DNA from 4 places in the Streptomyces sp. NBC_00005 genome. Region 3 is predicted to be linked to each of the others. Evidence: riboswitches for the same ligand, from Rfam matches in the RefSeq annotation. Region 3 holds a riboswitch; each other region holds the start of a gene.
What was found. A riboswitch is a leader RNA that binds a small molecule or an ion and turns the genes downstream of it on or off. The one in region 3 is predicted to bind cyclic di-AMP.
Positions count from the first base shown of each region.

Region 1: it holds a riboswitch for cyclic di-AMP, as region 3 does, so the genes downstream of both, OG303_RS43635 (NlpC/P60 family protein) here and OG303_RS20685 (NlpC/P60 family protein) in region 3, are expected to answer to the same signal.
Region 2: it holds a riboswitch for cyclic di-AMP, as region 3 does, so the genes downstream of both, OG303_RS10340 (peptidoglycan DD-metalloendopeptidase family protein) here and OG303_RS20685 (NlpC/P60 family protein) in region 3, are expected to answer to the same signal.
Region 4: it holds a riboswitch for cyclic di-AMP, as region 3 does, so the genes downstream of both, OG303_RS21610 (transglycosylase SLT domain-containing protein) here and OG303_RS20685 (NlpC/P60 family protein) in region 3, are expected to answer to the same signal.

Region 1 covers NZ_CP108316.1:9,559,014-9,562,954, reverse strand. Annotated here, with positions in the region: gene OG303_RS43650 (hypothetical protein) at 1-425, opposite strand, end outside; gene OG303_RS43645 (LysR family transcriptional regulator substrate-binding protein) at 489-1,268, opposite strand; gene OG303_RS43640 (DUF5997 family protein) at 1,327-1,731, shown strand; cyclic di-AMP (ydaO/yuaA leader) riboswitch at 1,945-2,119, shown strand; gene OG303_RS43635 (NlpC/P60 family protein) at 2,128-3,501, shown strand; gene OG303_RS43630 (LysR family transcriptional regulator) at 3,507-3,941, opposite strand, start outside.
Region 2 covers NZ_CP108316.1:2,148,913-2,152,853, forward strand. Annotated here, with positions in the region: gene OG303_RS10330 (SGNH/GDSL hydrolase family protein) at 1-37, opposite strand, end outside; gene OG303_RS10335 (DUF6250 domain-containing protein) at 182-895, opposite strand; gene OG303_RS10340 (peptidoglycan DD-metalloendopeptidase family protein) at 1,068-1,991, opposite strand; cyclic di-AMP (ydaO/yuaA leader) riboswitch at 1,996-2,172, opposite strand; gene OG303_RS10345 (alpha-galactosidase) at 2,498-3,941, opposite strand, start outside.
Region 3 covers NZ_CP108316.1:4,530,351-4,534,291, forward strand. Annotated here, with positions in the region: gene pcrA (DNA helicase PcrA) at 1-845, opposite strand, end outside; gene OG303_RS20680 (ScyD/ScyE family protein) at 985-2,064, opposite strand; cyclic di-AMP (ydaO/yuaA leader) riboswitch at 2,343-2,496, shown strand; gene OG303_RS20685 (NlpC/P60 family protein) at 2,504-3,658, shown strand.
Region 4 covers NZ_CP108316.1:4,717,943-4,721,883, reverse strand. Annotated here, with positions in the region: gene OG303_RS21620 (FAD-dependent oxidoreductase) at 1-154, shown strand, start outside; gene OG303_RS21615 (HAD family hydrolase) at 287-1,099, shown strand; gene OG303_RS21610 (transglycosylase SLT domain-containing protein) at 1,106-1,840, opposite strand; cyclic di-AMP (ydaO/yuaA leader) riboswitch at 1,846-2,053, opposite strand; gene OG303_RS21605 (CocE/NonD family hydrolase) at 2,294-3,941, opposite strand, start outside.

The DNA of each region.
Region 1 (3,941 bases), 5.0 Mb from region 3:
GCGAACGCGAGGAACAGCTGCGTGATCCCCGCCCACACGGGCAGATCCAGGGCCGGGACGTACAGCGACACCGGCGTGCGCAGCAGGGCCAGCCACCACGGCAGGTCGGCCTTGACGCCGCCGAGGATCCGCACCACCACCGCACCGGTCGGCCGTTGCGCCAGCGCGTGGAAGAAGATGACACCGAAGGCGGCCACGAACGCCAGGGACAGCGCGGGCAGCCCACGACTCATGAGCTGCCGCACCGGATCGACCACGATGCCCTGCCACTCGCCCCGCAGCGTGCGCCCGACGAACGCCGCCGCCCACCACCATCCGCCGCGCGGCTGCCTGCGCCCCCGGTGGTCGACCGGGGCGCCCAACAGCCCGTCAGCGCGCAGCCTGTCCGCGACGCCGTCCGCGCACCGCATCCCCCTGCGAAGCAAAACTCCCCCTGACCAGGTAAAAGTGGCCCGTGCCGCACAGGGCGGCGCCACTCCACCCGAGGGCTACGCCCGGCGGCGAGGCTTCCTGCGCTTGGCGCCTTGGGAGACGCCGGATCCGGCACGCGGGTTGCGTCCCGCCGTCTTCCCGGCCGCCTTCCCCGCTGCGGGCTTGCGCCGGGCACCGGCCGTGTCGCCGGCCTTGCCCTTGGGCTCCGGCTCCGGCTCCGTCGCCTTGCGGCCCCGGGAGCTGTTGACCGTGCGGCCGCGGACGATCCCGATGAAGTCCTCGACCAACTCTGTGGTCGCCTCCTCGGGCCACGCCAGGGCGATGCTCGACTCGGGGGCGTCCACGAGCGGCCGGTACGTGAGGTCCTTGCGGTGGTGGAGGCGGGCCAGCGACTGGGGGACGACGAGGAGGCCGACGCCCGCCGCGACGAGTTCGACGGCGTCCTCGGTGGTGGCGGGGCGCTCGAAGGCGGGCTCGCCCGGCGGCCGGTCCCAGTCGAAGACGTCGTCGAGCGGGTGGAAGAGGACCTCGTCCGCGAGGTCCTCGACGCTCACCTCGTCCGCCGCTGTGATCACGTGGTCCTTGGGGACCACGACGACCGTCGTCTCCGTGTAGAGGGGGATGGCGCTGAAGTACGTACGGTCCACCGGCAGCCGCACGAGTCCCGCGTCGGCGCCACCGGCACGCAGCACGCCGGACACGTCGGGGCCCGGTACGGCGAGGAGGGTCAGCGGGATGTCGGGCAGGCGCTCGTTCCAGATCCGCACCCACTTGGCGGGCGTCGCCCCCGGGACGTACGCGAGCCGGAACGCTGGGGATGCTTCGGAGCCTGTCACCCGGCCAGGGTATCGGCCGTGGTCGGAGGTCCCGTCCCCGGTCGATACCCTGGACACCATGAAGTCGCACCAGACCACCCAGACGATGAAGCCCACCACGGCGGCGAAGAAGCTGGGTGTGTACCTCGAGGCCACCCCCGCCGAGTTCCGTGAGGGTGTCATCTCGCGCACCCAGCTCGACGAGCTCCAGGCCAACCCGCCCGAGTGGCTGCGTGAGCTGCGGGCCAACGGTCCGCACCCCCGTCCGGTGGTCGCGGCGAAGCTGGGCGTCTCCATCGCGGGTCTCGCCCGCGGCGGGGTCACCGAGGCCCTCACCACCGAGCAGATCGACGCCCTGAAGCAGGAGCAGCCCGAGTGGCTGCAGAAGGAGCGCGCCACCCAGGCCGAGGTCCGCAAGGAGACGGCCCGCATCAAGCAGCGGGACGCCGAGCGCGAGACCGAGAGCGACGGCCCGCGTTCCTGATCCCGTCCGCCCGCGTCCCCGAGCCCGTTCGACCGCGACTGTCGGTCGCCGTCCGGACTCACTCCGTGCACGAGACACCGATCTGACGGTGCATTACGACGAAGGTCACAAAAGCGTATCGGACATTCCGGCCTTCAACCTTCACACGGGGCGCACAAGTTGGCTAGCGTGGCATCAGGCCGCACGAGTCCCTCCGGCGAACCCCGCCGGGACGCGCGGCCTCCGCCGAGTCCGGTGCGCCCTCGTGGCAGCCGGAGCCGGGGACCCAACCGAACAATGGGGTGAATCGGCCCAACTGCCCTTCGGGGCAAGGGTCGTAGGGCATGCCTTCCGGAAATGACCGCCCGAACCCGACAGCTAACTCGGTAGGCGGAGTACGGAAGGAGTACGGCTCCCATGGCGCCGGAACGATCGTCGCGCCCCGGAGGCCTCGGCCTCCCAGGTGTGCGCAACTCCGCCCTCGCGACCGCTGCCCTCACCTCGGTGGCCCTGTTCTCGCAGACCGCCGACGCCGCACCGATGACAGGGGACGAGGGCCCCAGCCGCGAAGACGTCCGGCAGCGGGTGAGCAGCCTCTACGACCAGGCCGAGAGCGACACCGGCAACTTCAACTTCACCCGGGCCCAGTTACTGGGACCGCGGCCGCCCACCGCCCCGGGCAGTGATCGCAGGCGCTCGGACCCCGCTCTCGACGCCGTGTCCCGGCAGTGGTTCGACGGGGCGCGTGCGTCGCTGGGTCCGACGCTTCCGGCGGTACTGCCGGCCGACCGTATGCCGGCCCGCTCGGCCGAGCCCCGGCCGACGCGGCGTCCGGCGGAGCGCCCGTCGGGCAGCCGTCCCGGCCTGGAGCTGGAGGCGGCCGGCCGACCCATGGCCGAGCTGCCCGCCGCGGGGACCCGCCGTCCCGTGGCCGAGCTGACCGCCGGCCCCACGGCCGCGCTCCCCGCCGTACCGCAGCCCCGCCAGGAAGCCGTCCCGGCCCCGACCGCGGCCGCCCCCGAGTCGAAGCAGACCTTGCTGCGGAACTCCAAGCAGCAGAGCCAGCGCAAGATCGCGGCGGCCAGTGAGCTGCTGTACCGGTACACCGCCCGGCAGACCTCCCTGCCGCGCGCGGCCCTCGCGGCCCAGCAGCAGCCCCAGTTGGCCTGGCAGGATCCGGCCGACCAGGCTCGTCGTGCCGCCGAGGAGGCGTGGCGGCTGCAGCAGCCGACGGTTCTCGACATGGGCGCGCCCATGTCCGAGGAATGGCGCATGCGGCAGCCGAGCGTGCTCGACACCGGCGTACCCGCGGCCGAGGAATGGCGGTTCCAGCAGCCGAGCGTGCTCGACACCGGGGTGCCCGCGGTCGAGGAGTGGCGCATGCAGCCGAGCGTGCTCGACACCGGCGTACCCGCCTTGGAGACGCACGTCGGCACCAAGGCCGACCGGGCGATCGCCTTCGCCCGCGCGCAGATCGGCAGGCCGTGCCTGTGGGGTGCGGTCGGACCGGAGTCGTACGACAACGCCGGACTCACCCAGGCCGCCTGGAAGGCCTCCGGGGTCGCGCTGCCGCGCAGCACGTACGAGCAGGCGAGCACCGGCACGGTGATCCCGCTCGCGGAGAGCCGCCCCGGGGACCTGATCTTCTTCCACGACAACTTCAGCCACGTCGGCCTGTACACCGGCAACGGCATGATGATCCACGCGCCCGGCCCGGGCTCGGTCATCCGTGAGGAGTCGATCCACAACGCCGGGGAGGCGGCGATCCGCATCGCCGTGCGTCCCGCGTGAGGAGTTCAGGAACGCCGGTCGAGTCGTGACACCAGCAGCTCGGTGAACTGCGAGGCCGCCCACGGGAGTCGGCGGCCGAGCATCGTCTGGATCTGCGCCTCGCGCTGCCGGAAGACCGGGTGGTCGACCCGCACGTACGCGACGCCCTCGGCGGACGCGCCCTCGTCGAGGTCCCCGAGATCGCCGACGAGGGCGATGCCGCCGCCGGAGCGTACGAACTCGTACTGCGGGGCGAGCGCGTCGCAGACCAGTGCGGGACGCACCGTCAGTCCCTCCAACTGGACGCCGATGTCGAAGAGTTCGCGCTGACTGGTGCCCGCCGAGCCGAGCGCGAGCGGGTGGGCGCACAGCTCGGCCAGGGTGATCCGCTCCCGTCCGGCCAGCTCGTGGCCGGACGGGACGATCGCGGCCACCGGGATGACGACGGCGCACTCCACCCG
Region 2 (3,941 bases), 2.4 Mb from region 3:
TGAAGCTGTCCCCCACCGCAACGTACGACCCGATCACTGATCTGCTGTCACTCTTCGAATCGTCTGCCACGTCGGCCATGATTCACCTTCGAATGTGACCTACGCGACCGTAAGCAGGGGTTGACTGGCGGTGAGATAAGCCACTCCTAAAGTGTTCGCCAAGCCCGGAATAACTGTTCGATCAGCGCTGTTGAGCGGTCAACCGCCAGACCCTGAAGTCGGCGATCCGGAAGTGGCTCCACGTGGTCCGGAACGCGAAGTGCCCGTTCCTGTACGGCTCCGGGTCGCTGTAGTCGAAGACGAGCCGTCCGTTGTTCCACCAGCGGACCGTCGAGCCGTCGGAGACGATACGGACGCGGTTGGGCTCGTTCGCGACGAGCAGCGGCTCCGTGTAGTCGTAGATCAGCGGCCGGACCCCGGCCTGGCCGACGTAACGGCGCAGCCGGGTCGTGGTGTTGTAGTTGGCGCCGTAGCCCGCGTAGTAGGTCGTGAGGTAGTCGTACCCGTCCAGGGCCCCGTCCCGCGGGGTGGCGAAGAGGTCGTCCGGGGAGCGGGCGTCGGTGGCGTTCCAGAAGTTGTTGAGGTCGGAGACGCGGTCGTTGGCGCCGCCCTCGGAGACGGGCGTGGCGGTGTACTCGAGGACGTACGGCCCTTCGAGCCGCTCCCTGAACCAAACGGTGGCACCGCTCGGCACGTCGACCTCCAGGACCCCGCGGGACGCGGTGACCCTGCCACCGTCCTGGAGTTCGGTCACCCACTGGTGGAGGCCGTGACGGAAGTCGTCGTGGGCGACGAGGCGTCCGCGGCCGGACGCGTTCGCCGTCGCGGCGGGGGCGAGGGTCGCCAGGGCGGCACCGGCGGCCAGTGCTCCGAAAGCTCTGCGCGTGGTCGTCACGTCGGAGGACCCCTTCTGCGGTAGAAGCGCTAGAAAGCGCTTGCATCACGGACGGGGATCACTGTGCCGTCCGCACCCCGCGCTGTCGACACCCCGGACACACCGAAGGCCGGACCCGGGGATCGGGGTCCGGCCTTCGGCAGCGTGTCAGGCAGGTGGTTCTGAGGGGGCGTCAGCCGACGGCGACGCCCTTCGAGCGGAGGTAGGCGACCGGGTCCACGTCGGAGCCGTAGTCCGGCGTGGTGCGGATCTCGAAGTGCAGGTGCGGGCCGGTCACGTTGCCGGTCGCGCCGGAGAGGCCGATCTGCTGGCCCTCGGTCACGGTCTGGCCGGCCGAAACGGAGAGCTGGGAAAGGTGGCCGTACTGCGCGTAGTAGCCGTCGGCGAGCTTGATGACGACCTGGTTGCCGTACGCGCCGCCCCAGCCCGCGGAGACGACCGTGCCCGCGCCAACGGCCTTGAGGGACGTGCCGGTCGGGACCACGAAGTCCACGCCGGTGTGGTACCCGCTGGACCACATGCTGCCGGCCACGTGGTAGCCGGTGCCGATGGTGGCACCGGTCACCGGGAGGGTGAAGCCGGTGGAGTCGGAGGCCTGCGTGGCGGCCGTCTGGTTCGAGGAATTCGAGGAATTCGACGAAGCGGACGTCTTCGAGGCGGACGAAGAGGAAGGCGAGGACGAGGACTTGGCGGTGCTCGCCGGGGCCTTCTTGCCGATCGAGAGCTTCAGGCCCGGGTGGATCAGGGACGGGTCGTCGCCGACGGCCCGTCGATTGTCCGAGTAGAGCTTCTTCCAGCCGCCGGCGACGTGCTGCTCGTCGGCGATCTTCGCGAGGTAATCGCCTGCCCGCACCGAATAGGTCCGTGCACCCGCCTTGTTCGCGGCGCTCTTCTTCTCGGCGGCCGGAAGGGACTGGACGGTCTTTTCCGAAACCGACTGGGAAACGGACTGAGAAACGGACTGCGCTGTGCTGGCATGGGCGCCGGTAGCACCTATGAGTGGAAGAGCGAGTGCGGCGCCACCGGTTCCGGCGACGGCGATGGTGCGGGTGAAGCGCTGGGGCTTCGGGCGGCGGTGCTTACCCTTGGCGGGCATGGCGAATTCCTCTCCGGCGCCTACGAGGTGAGCTGTCGGGTGCGGGCTGGAGATGCCCGGCCGCGCTGCACGCGGCTTTACCCCTAGCCGTTCCGGAGACCGGAACAGGCGGTAAGTCCTGTGGGTCCCCCGCTCCTGCCGTTCACGGGTGAGTTGTGCGGATTCCGGGCGGCGGCAGGATTGGGCGTCCGTCCGGATTGGTGGCGAACGTAAGCGACCGGGACGCAAAGGGACAAGCGACGGTTCCCTATGAATCCGTTTCTGTAGATCCCCTGAGAAAATTCCCGGTCACCCTGCGTGAATTCCGAGGGCGCCGCCTCACCCAAATCCCCATGTAAAGCACGTGAATTACGTGGACATGACGGGCCACGCACGGTCACGAATATGACGCTCCTCACGCACCCTCACCCCAGGACTCCCTATTCCGGAGCGAGTTGGAGCGAAGGCATGCGAAGGCAACTGAACAGGACTGAATCCCAACCAAGATACCAATTCGGACAGAACACTCAGATGCGACGCAGGCGGAAAACTGCGGCGTCGAGGTCGCCACGCAATCCGGTACGCAGTCCGTGATGCAGCAGTACGGCACCTCTGTGAACTTCGCCCGTTTCACGGCATTCATACGAGGCTGTCGGGTCGAGGCCGCGCAGTCGCAGCGCCGGAACGGGTTCGCCGTAGCTCTGCGCCTGGAGCCAGGCGAGGACGACCGCCTCGTCCCCGCGCACGTACTGCACCGCACTCAGCCCGCCCCGCGGAGACCGCAGCCGATAGAGGTCCCCGTGCTGCACGAGCGGCCGGATCTCTTTGTAGAGCCCCACCCACCCACCGGCCTCGGCGAGCTCCTCCTCGGTCCACCGGGTGAGGTCCCCGCCGACCCCGAGCACGCCGGCCATGGCACTCACGAACCGGAAGCGCAGCGAGCTGACCCGGTCGTTGAGCTGGGTGTTGGGGCTGTCGGTGACCCAGGCGGCCATCACGCGCGCGGGGTGGATCTGGCTGAAGCCGTGCTGGATGGCGAGCCGGTCGAGCGGGTCGGTGTTGTCGGAGGTCCACACCTGGTCCGTACGGCTCAGGACGCCGAGGTCGATACGGCCGCCGCCGCCCGAGCAGGATTCGAAGGCGACGCCCGGGTGGGCCGCCCGCAGGCGGTCCAACAGCGCGTAGAACCCGCGGACATGGTCGACCCAGAGCCGCTGCGGGTAGGGCTCGCCGGGCCAGCCCGCGTCGGTGAAGCAGCGGTTGAAGTCCCACTTCACGTAGTCGATCGGGGCACTGGAAAGGAGCGCGTCGAGCTGCCCCCAGAGGTACTCCTGAACGTCCTCCCGGGCCAGGTTCAGTACGAGCTGATTACGGAACTCCGTCCGCTTTCGTCCCGATTGGAACTGCACCCAGTCGGGATGGGCGCGGTAGAGATCGCTGTCCGGATTGACCATCTCGGGCTCGACCCAGATGCCGAACTGCATGCCGAGGGCGTGCACATAGTCGGCGAGGGGCTTGAGGCCGTTCGGGAAGCGGTCCGGGTTGACCGTCCAGTCGCCGAGTCCGGCCCGGTCGCTGACGCGCTTCCCGAACCAGCCGTCGTCGACCACGAACAGCTCGACACCGATCGCCGCGGCCCGCCGGGCGAGCGTCCCCTGCTGCTCCTCGGAGATGTCGAACTCCGTGGCCTCCCAGGAGTTGAACAGCACCGGCCGGTCCCGGTCCGCGTCCGGGACGACGTACGCGCGCTGGTAGGCGTGCCAGGCGCGGCTCGCACCGCCGAAGCCGCCGTCGCTCCACAGGCCGGCGAAGACGGGGGTCGTGTACGACTCCCCCGCCTCCAGGCGCAGCAGCCCGGAGTCGTCGTATCCGGCACCGCCGGTGATCTGCACGCGCGCGTCCGGGAGTTGTGCCACCGCGATCCGCCAGGAACCCGACCAGCCGAGAGCGCAGCCGTAGACCTCGCCGCGC
Region 3 (3,941 bases):
AGGACGTGCCGGAAGCGGCGGCGGTAGTGCTCGGCGACGTCCGGGAAGGCGCGCAGCAGGTTGACCGTCGTCATGATCAGGTCGTCGAAGTCGAGGGCGTTCGCCTCGCGCAGCCGCGACTGGTACATGGCGTAGGCCTGGGCGAGGGTCTTCTCGAAGCCGTCGGTAGCCTGGGCGGCGAAGTCCTCCTCGTCGATCAGCTCGTTCTTCAGGTTCGAGATCTTGGCGCTGAAGGACTTCGGCGGGTAGCGCTTGGGGTCGAGGTCCAGGTCGCGGCAGACCAGGGCCATCAGGCGCTTGCTGTCGGCGGCGTCGTAGATCGAGAACGACGACGTGAAGCCGAGCTTCTTGCTCTCCCGGCGCAGGATGCGCACGCACGCGCTGTGGAAGGTCATCACCCACATCGCGTTCGCGCGCGGGCCGACGAGCTGCTCGACGCGCTCCTTCATCTCGCCCGCGGCCTTGTTGGTGAAGGTGATCGCGAGGATCTGACCCGGATGCACGTTCCGAGCGCCGAGCAGGTGGGCGATGCGGTGGGTGAGGACGCGGGTCTTGCCGGAGCCGGCGCCCGCCACGATGAGCAGCGGGGCGCCGGAGTGGACGACGGCCGCGCGCTGGTTCTCGTTCAGCCCGTCCAGGAGCGCGGCCGGGTCGATCGCCGGGCGTGGGGCGCCGTCGCGGTAGTAGGCGTCCCGGTCCGGTGGCGCGTCGAACTTCCCACCGAACAGATCGTCCGGAACCGGCTCCGGTACGTGATCGTCCTCGGGCGGAGGCGGTGGTTCCTCCGCATGGCCGCGCGGGGCCTGGAGGTCCGCCAGGAAGCTGTCGTCAAAGAGGCTGCTCATCGCCTTCCGAGTCTAGGGCGCCCCACTGACAGCCCGCCGCCGCCCTGAGAACATCGCCGGAATCTTCAGGCCTGACGAGCCTGCCGGGCCGGCCTCCCGGGCCTGACGGACCCGATCGGCCCGGCGGACCCGACGGTCCTCAGAAGCCGCTGATCCGCCAGATCTGGCCGCCCGGCGTCTTCTTGCCCTCCAGGACCGTGCCGTCGCGGTCCGCGATCGACCAGGCCGAGACATAGACCTTGCCGTTGCTCGGGTCCACGGCGACGCCCGCCGGGAACGGCACCTTCACGTTCGTACGCCTGCCGTCCGAGACCTTGGTCACGACGCCGGCGAAGAGCTGGCTGACGTACAGGTCTCCGTCGTCGTTGAAGGCGATGCCCGTGATCGCGCCGAAGCCGGACTTCCAGCCGAGGATCTTGCCGCTCCCGGGGTCGACCCTCCACACGCGCGCGGTGGGCTTCGACGGCTCGCCGTTCAGCTCGCCGACGTAGAGCTTGCCGTCGGGGCCGAGGGCCAGGGACGTCGGGACGGCCTCGTGCTTGTCGTGGTCCTTGAAGACCGTGAACGGGCGGGCCCTGCCGTTCCTGGACACCACGACGAGGTCGTTGCCGGCCGCGTCCGCGACGATCCTGCGGCCGTCGGGGAGGGCGAGGACGGCGTACGGGTTGGAGTCGACGGCCGTCTTGTGCGGGTTGTACTTGAGTTCTACGGCGGAGATGTCGGCGGCGATCCTCGCCCTGCCCCGGTCGATGGACAGGAGCTTGCCGAGTTTGTTCCAGGGCGGGGTGGTGGGCACGCCGGCCTCCGGCGGGGCCCAGGTCTCCACGCCCCAGACCTGGCCATGGCGGGCCGAGACGCCGTTCAGGCCCACCGCGAAGCCGCCGTCGGGCGCGCCCGCGGAGGGCAGGCCGTCGACCAGGCGGTGGCGCTTCCAGGCGCCCCCGTCCCGGTAGACCTTGCTGACCGCGGCCGACAGGCCGATGCAGGTCGGGCCCTCGGGTCCCTGGCCCAGGCACTTCTTGCCGCCGCGGCCGGCCTCGGCGACGTACAGGCGACCGTGGTCGTAGGAGAGCTGGCGCGGATTGTCGAGGCCCTTGGCTATCACGCGGATCTCCGGCTTGCCGCCGGAGTGTCCGCCGGTGGCGCTCGCGGGAGCGATGCCCGCGGTGGCGGCCAGGGCGACCGATGTACCGATGACGAATGCCGTGCGCTTTCTCATGCCGTACCCCCTCACCCGCCGCAGCACCTGACCGCGGCTGGCTGGAAGTTAGCGCCCGGAAGCGGGCGGACGTCGCCACTCCGGTCAAAATACGCACATATCTACGCAGATCATTCCGGAAGGACCACGTCGCGCGACGTTCTGACCAGAGGTCACGAAAATGTATCGGGCATATCGAACATCAACCTTCACAGGGGCCACACGAGTTGGCTACCGTTCCAGGCATGCCGCACGACCCCCACCGGCGAACGTCGCCGGGCCGCGCGGCTTCCGTCGAGTCCGGGTCGCCGCCGCGCATCCGGAGCCGGGGACCCACCGATCCCGGGGTGAATCGGTTCAGCTCCCTTTCGGGGCAAGGACCGTAGGGCAACCCTTCCGAACCACCCGCCCGAACCCGACAGCTAACTCGGTAGGCGGAACGTGGAAGGAGTCGCCTCCCTTGGCGTCGCACCGCAAGTCGCGTCCCGCTGGTACGCGCGTAGCAGGCATACGCACCCCCGCCCTCGCCACGGCCGCCCTCACGTCCGTGGCCCTGCTGTCCCAGACGGCCAACGCCGCCCCGTCGACCGACGGCAAGCCGAGTCTCGAGGAAGTCGAGAAGAAGGTCGACGACCTCTACCGCCAGGCTGAGTCGGCGACCGAGAAGTACAACGCGACCAAAGAGAAGACCACCAAGCAGCGCAAGCGCGTCGACACCCTCCTCGACGACGTGGCCAAGCGCACCCAGAAGCTCAACGAGGTGCGGGACGAGCTCGGTTCCTTCGCCGCCGCCCAGTACCGGACCGGTGCCTCCGAGCCCGACACGGCGACCTTCCTGCTCGCCGACTCCCCGCAGGACTACTTCGACCAGACGCAGCTGATGGGACGGCTGACCTCCCGTCAGAAGGGCGCGGTCGACGACTACGTCGCCGAGCAGTCCGCGACGATGAAGAAGCGTCAGGAGGCCACCAAGAGCCTCGAGACGCTTACCGAGTCGCAGAGCGACCTGCGGACGGCCAAGTCCACGGTGCAGACGAAGCTCTCCGACGCGCGCGAGCTGCTGTCGAAGCTGACCGCCGAGGAGAAGGCGCGGCTCGCGGCGATCGAGAAGAAGAAGGAGCAGGAGGCCGCGCGCAAGGCCGCGGAGCTGGCCGAGCAGCAGGCGGCCGAGCAGAAGGCCAAGGAGGAGGCCGCGGCCCAGGAGAGCGGCTCCTCGTCGGACTCGGGCAGCACCTCCACCACCGACTCCTCGTACGCCACCAAGGCGGCCAAGGCGCTCGCCTTCGCCCGCGCGCAGATCGGCAAGCCGTACGTCTGGGGCGCCACAGGACCCGGCTCCTACGACTGCTCCGGCCTCACCCAGGCTGCCTGGAAGGCCGCGGGAGTCACCCTCCCGCGCACCACCTACGACCAGGTGAACGCCGGCACCACGGTCTCCCTCGCCGACGCGCAGCCCGGCGACCTGATCTTCTTCTACGACGACATCAGCCACGTCGGCATCTACATCGGCAACGGCATGATGATCCACGCCCCGAAGCCTGGCGCGTACGTCCGCGAGGAGTCGGTCTACTACGCCGGCGAGTCGATCATCCACAGCGTGGTGCGGCCGGCCTGAGACGCCGGAGGAGCGATGCACGCGCGCGTGCGTCGGAGGGCCGATGCACGCGCGCGTGCGGGCACCTCGTGACGCACGCGCGCGTGAAGGCAGTTCGTGACGCACGCGCGCGTAAAAGGGCCGTTTTCGCTGACGCCCACGACCGCACGCCGAGGGGGCGCCTCGCACCCGGGTGAGGTGTGCGGCTCCTGCCTCACGCCCTCCCCCTTGCCCCGCGCCCGCGCGTATTTCGCCCCACCCACGCGCGTGCCCCACGCTCAACACGCACCGCGCTCCTTAGCAT
Region 4 (3,941 bases), 190 kb from region 3:
CAAACTGGGCGCGGGGTACGTCTCCTCGGTCCCGGGCCTGTACTTCACCGGCCTGCCCGCCGCGGCGTCGTACGGCCCGGTGATGCGCTTCGTGTGCGGCACGGAGTTCGCCTCCCCGAGGCTCGCCAAGCACCTGGCGGCAGCGCACGGGTAGGCCGGGTCCGGGGCACCACCCGGTGATGAAGAACCCACCAGGGTAGGGAAGTTGAGCAAGGGACGGCGGTGAAGTCCGCGGTCGTCCGGTTCGCGATGAGTCGGTGGGGCGTCCTGTCCGTATTCTCTGATCATGGCCGCACCCACCGCATATGCACTCATCGCCACCGACCTGGACGGCACGCTGCTCCGAGGCGACGACACGCTGTCCGACCGGTCCCTCGCCGCACTCGCGCGAGTGGCCGTGGCCGGCGCCCGGCACCTGGTCGTGACGGGCCGGCCGGCCCCCAGAGTGCGGCCGCTCCTGGACGAACTGGGCAGCAGGGGGCTCGCGGTGTGCGGGCAGGGCGCGCAGGTGTACGACGCCGGCGCGGACCGCCTGCTGTGGTCCGTCACGCTGGACCGGGAGCTGGCCGAGACGGCCCTCGGCAAGATCGAGGCCGAGGTGGGCGAGGTGTACGCGGCCGTCGACCAGGACGGTGTGGAGGGGCTCACGCTCATCGAGCCGGGCTACCTCATGCCGCATCCGACGCTGCCGGCCGTACGGGTCGAGCGACGCGACGACCTGTGGTGCGAGCCCATCAGCAAGGTGCTGCTGCGTCATCCCGACCTGTCCGACGACGAGTTGGCGGCGACGGCGCGTTCGGTGGTCGGTTCGCTGGCCACCGTCACCATGTCGGGGCCGGGGACCGTCGAACTCCAGCCATGCGGCATCACCAAGGCGACGGGCCTCGCGTTGGCCGCCGAACACCTGGGACTCGGGCCGGACCGGACGATCGCCTTCGGCGACATGCCCAACGACATCCCGATGTTCGACTGGGCCGCCCACGGCGTCGCCATGTCCAACGCCCACCCCGAACTCAAGGCGGTGGCCGACGAGATCACCCGGTCGAACGAGGACGACGGCATCGCCGTCGTCCTCGAAAGACTCTTCCCGGGTGTGTGATGCGGCTCAGTACGCGCCGAACACGTTGTCGATCGACCCGTACCGCGCGGCTGCGTAGTTGCAGGCGGCGGTGATGTTCGCGACCGGGTCGTAGGGGTTGAGCGACGTGCCGGGCACGTGGTAGGCGAGGAACGTCGGGTCGATGACCTGCAGCAGGCCCTTGGACGGGGTGCCGGCGACGGCGTTGGAGTCCCAGTTGTTGATGGCGGCCGGGTTGCCCGACGACTCCCGCATGATGTTGCGGTAAATGCCGTCGTACGTCCCGGGAATTCCCTTCTGCGCCATGATGTCCAGCGACTGCCGGATCCAGCCGTCGAGGTTGTTCGCGTAGGTCTTGACGGAGGCCTGGGTGGCGTGGACGACGGACGAGGACTTCTTGGTGGACGTGGCGGCAGTCGCGCTCGCCGTCTTCGTCGTCCTGACCGTCAGCTTGAGGCCCGAGTGGATCAGCCTGGGGTTGTCGCCGATGGCCTTGCGGTTGTCCTTGTAGAGCTGCTGCCAGCCGCCCGGGGTGTCGTATTTGTCCGCGATGCCATAGAGCGTGTCGCCCTTGACCGTGGTGTACGTAATGGACTTGACCTGCGATGCGGCCGACGCGGCGGGGGCCTGGGTCGGCGTCGCGGCGCTCGCGGTCGTCGCGCTCAGGAGCGGGAGTGCGAGGGCGGCGGTGCCGGTGCAGGCGACGACGATGCCTCGGGTGAGTGAGCTGGTTCTGGGGTGGCGGTGCTTGCCTCGGGACATGGCGCTGTTCCTCTCCGGCGCCTGCGAGGTGAGCTGTCGGGTTCGGGCGGGGAGATGCCCGGCCACGCAGCCGTACGGCTGCGTGACTTCACCCCAAGCCGGTCCGGGGAATGCCCGGTCCGGCGACTTACCTGGTTCCCCCGCTCCTGCCGTGCGAGTGAGTTGGTCGATGGGTCGTGTCCGGGCGGCGGCAGGATTCGGCGTTCCACCCGACAGGCCCGGAACGTATGCGAGAGCACACGTCCGGAACAAGTGCGGGATTCGTACATCCGCCTTTTGACCTTGGTGTGAGGCTCATGGGGCGCTTGATCCTTTGCAACTGCCAAGCCTCAACTGGCTTGCAGCGGAAGGGGAGTCGACAAAGGCCGGGACATCGTCGACCGGCGCGGCCGCGTGAGCCAAGTCACTGGCATCCACAAGGGCGGCAAATCAGGCAATGGGCCCAACTCGTGGTCAACCGGCCGTCCGTGGGATCCGCTTCTCCCAAGTCCGGTGGAAGACCACCTCTTCACCCTCGGAGCAGATCACCTCATTGATGGCGAAAAAGGACTCTTCGTCGCAGGTGATCTCCGAGCGTGTGCGGATCGTCGTGTCCCAGGCCAGCTCGGGGCGGTGCAGCCGGATCGACCAGTCCGAGCGGGTGCGGGCCGACAGGGGGTCGGCCTCCTGGATCGTGTACGTCTCCAGCGCGTCCTCGGTGAACTCCAGTCCGTCGGGGTACACGCGCGTGCCGCCGTAGCGCGGGTCGACCTCCAGGCGCCATTCGCCCTTGGCCACGTCACGCACCACCAGGCGCTCGGGGCGCGGTTCGTCCAGTGTGATCGGGTGGTTGACGCCCATCGGCTCGGACTGCTCCGGCTCCTCGAAGGTGATCGCCCTCTCGTCCAACGCACGTGCGCGTACCGGGAGTTCCAGGAAGCTGCCCACCGCGTGCAGGGTGAAGCCCGCCGCCGAGTCGGGCCGCGGCCAGAGCCACGGCCAGTACGCGGAGGACAGGGCGAGGCGGATGCGGTGGCCGGGCGGGAACGCGTGCCCGATGCCGTTCAGCTCGAACTCCACGTCCTCCGTGGCTCCCGGCGCCCACGGCACGGCCAGGTCGCGCCCGTGCCGCGCCGACAGGTTCAGCGCGCCTCGCGTCACCAGGGTCGACGAACCGTCCGGTGCCACGTCACACACTCTCGCGACGACCTGCCCGCTCGGCACCTCGCACGTCAGCCGCAAGCGCACCCGCGGCCGCCCCAGCACCCACGTCTCCTCCTCTGCCTCGAACTCGAAGCACACGGCCCGCCCGTCCTCGTCACGCTGGTCCGGCGGCAGGTCGGCGTCGTTCCCGAACGGGAAGAACCGGCCGGCGTCCATGCCCGTGTACTGCGGGCAGCGAACGATCTGGGGCTCGCCCTGGAGGGCGTACGAGACCGTCGTGACGTCGGGGGAGGGCCAGGCCGCCTCGCCGACCCAGCGGCCGGGCAGCGTCTCGTACACCGTGGCCGGCGGGTGCGAGTCGCTGACGTACGCGCGCAGCAGGGGCTCCTCCATCACCCCGGAGTCGACCCCCTTCAGCCAGTGGTCCCACCAGCGCAGGGTCTCCTGGAGGAAGCCGATCGCCGGGCCGGGCGGCAGGCCCCGGTCCGGGTACTGGTGCGACCAGGGGCCGATCAGGCCGCGTACGCGGTCGGCGGGCAGGTGCTCGACGAGCCGGAGCACCGTGTCGCGGTAGGGGTCGTGCCAGCCGCCCACCGCGAGGACGGCGGCGTCGATCGCGCCGTAGTCCTCGCAGACGCTGCCGTGCCGCCAGTAGCCGTCCCGGGTCTGGTGCTCCAGCCAGGTGTGCAGGAAGGGGTCGACGGTCTCGAGGCGCTTGAGCCACATGTCCCGCCAGGCCTCGCCGACGTACTGCGGGTCCGGCGGGCGGCAGACGAAGGCGAGCATCGTGGCGGCCCACGCGTGCATGTCCACCGCGAGGACGGAACCTCCCATGTAGTGCACGTCGTTGTCATAGCGGTCGTCCGTGGAGCAGACGGTGACGACCGCCTTGAGCGGCTCGGGCGCGAGGGCCGCGATCTGGAGGGAGTTGAAGCCGCCCCAGGAGATGCCGAACATG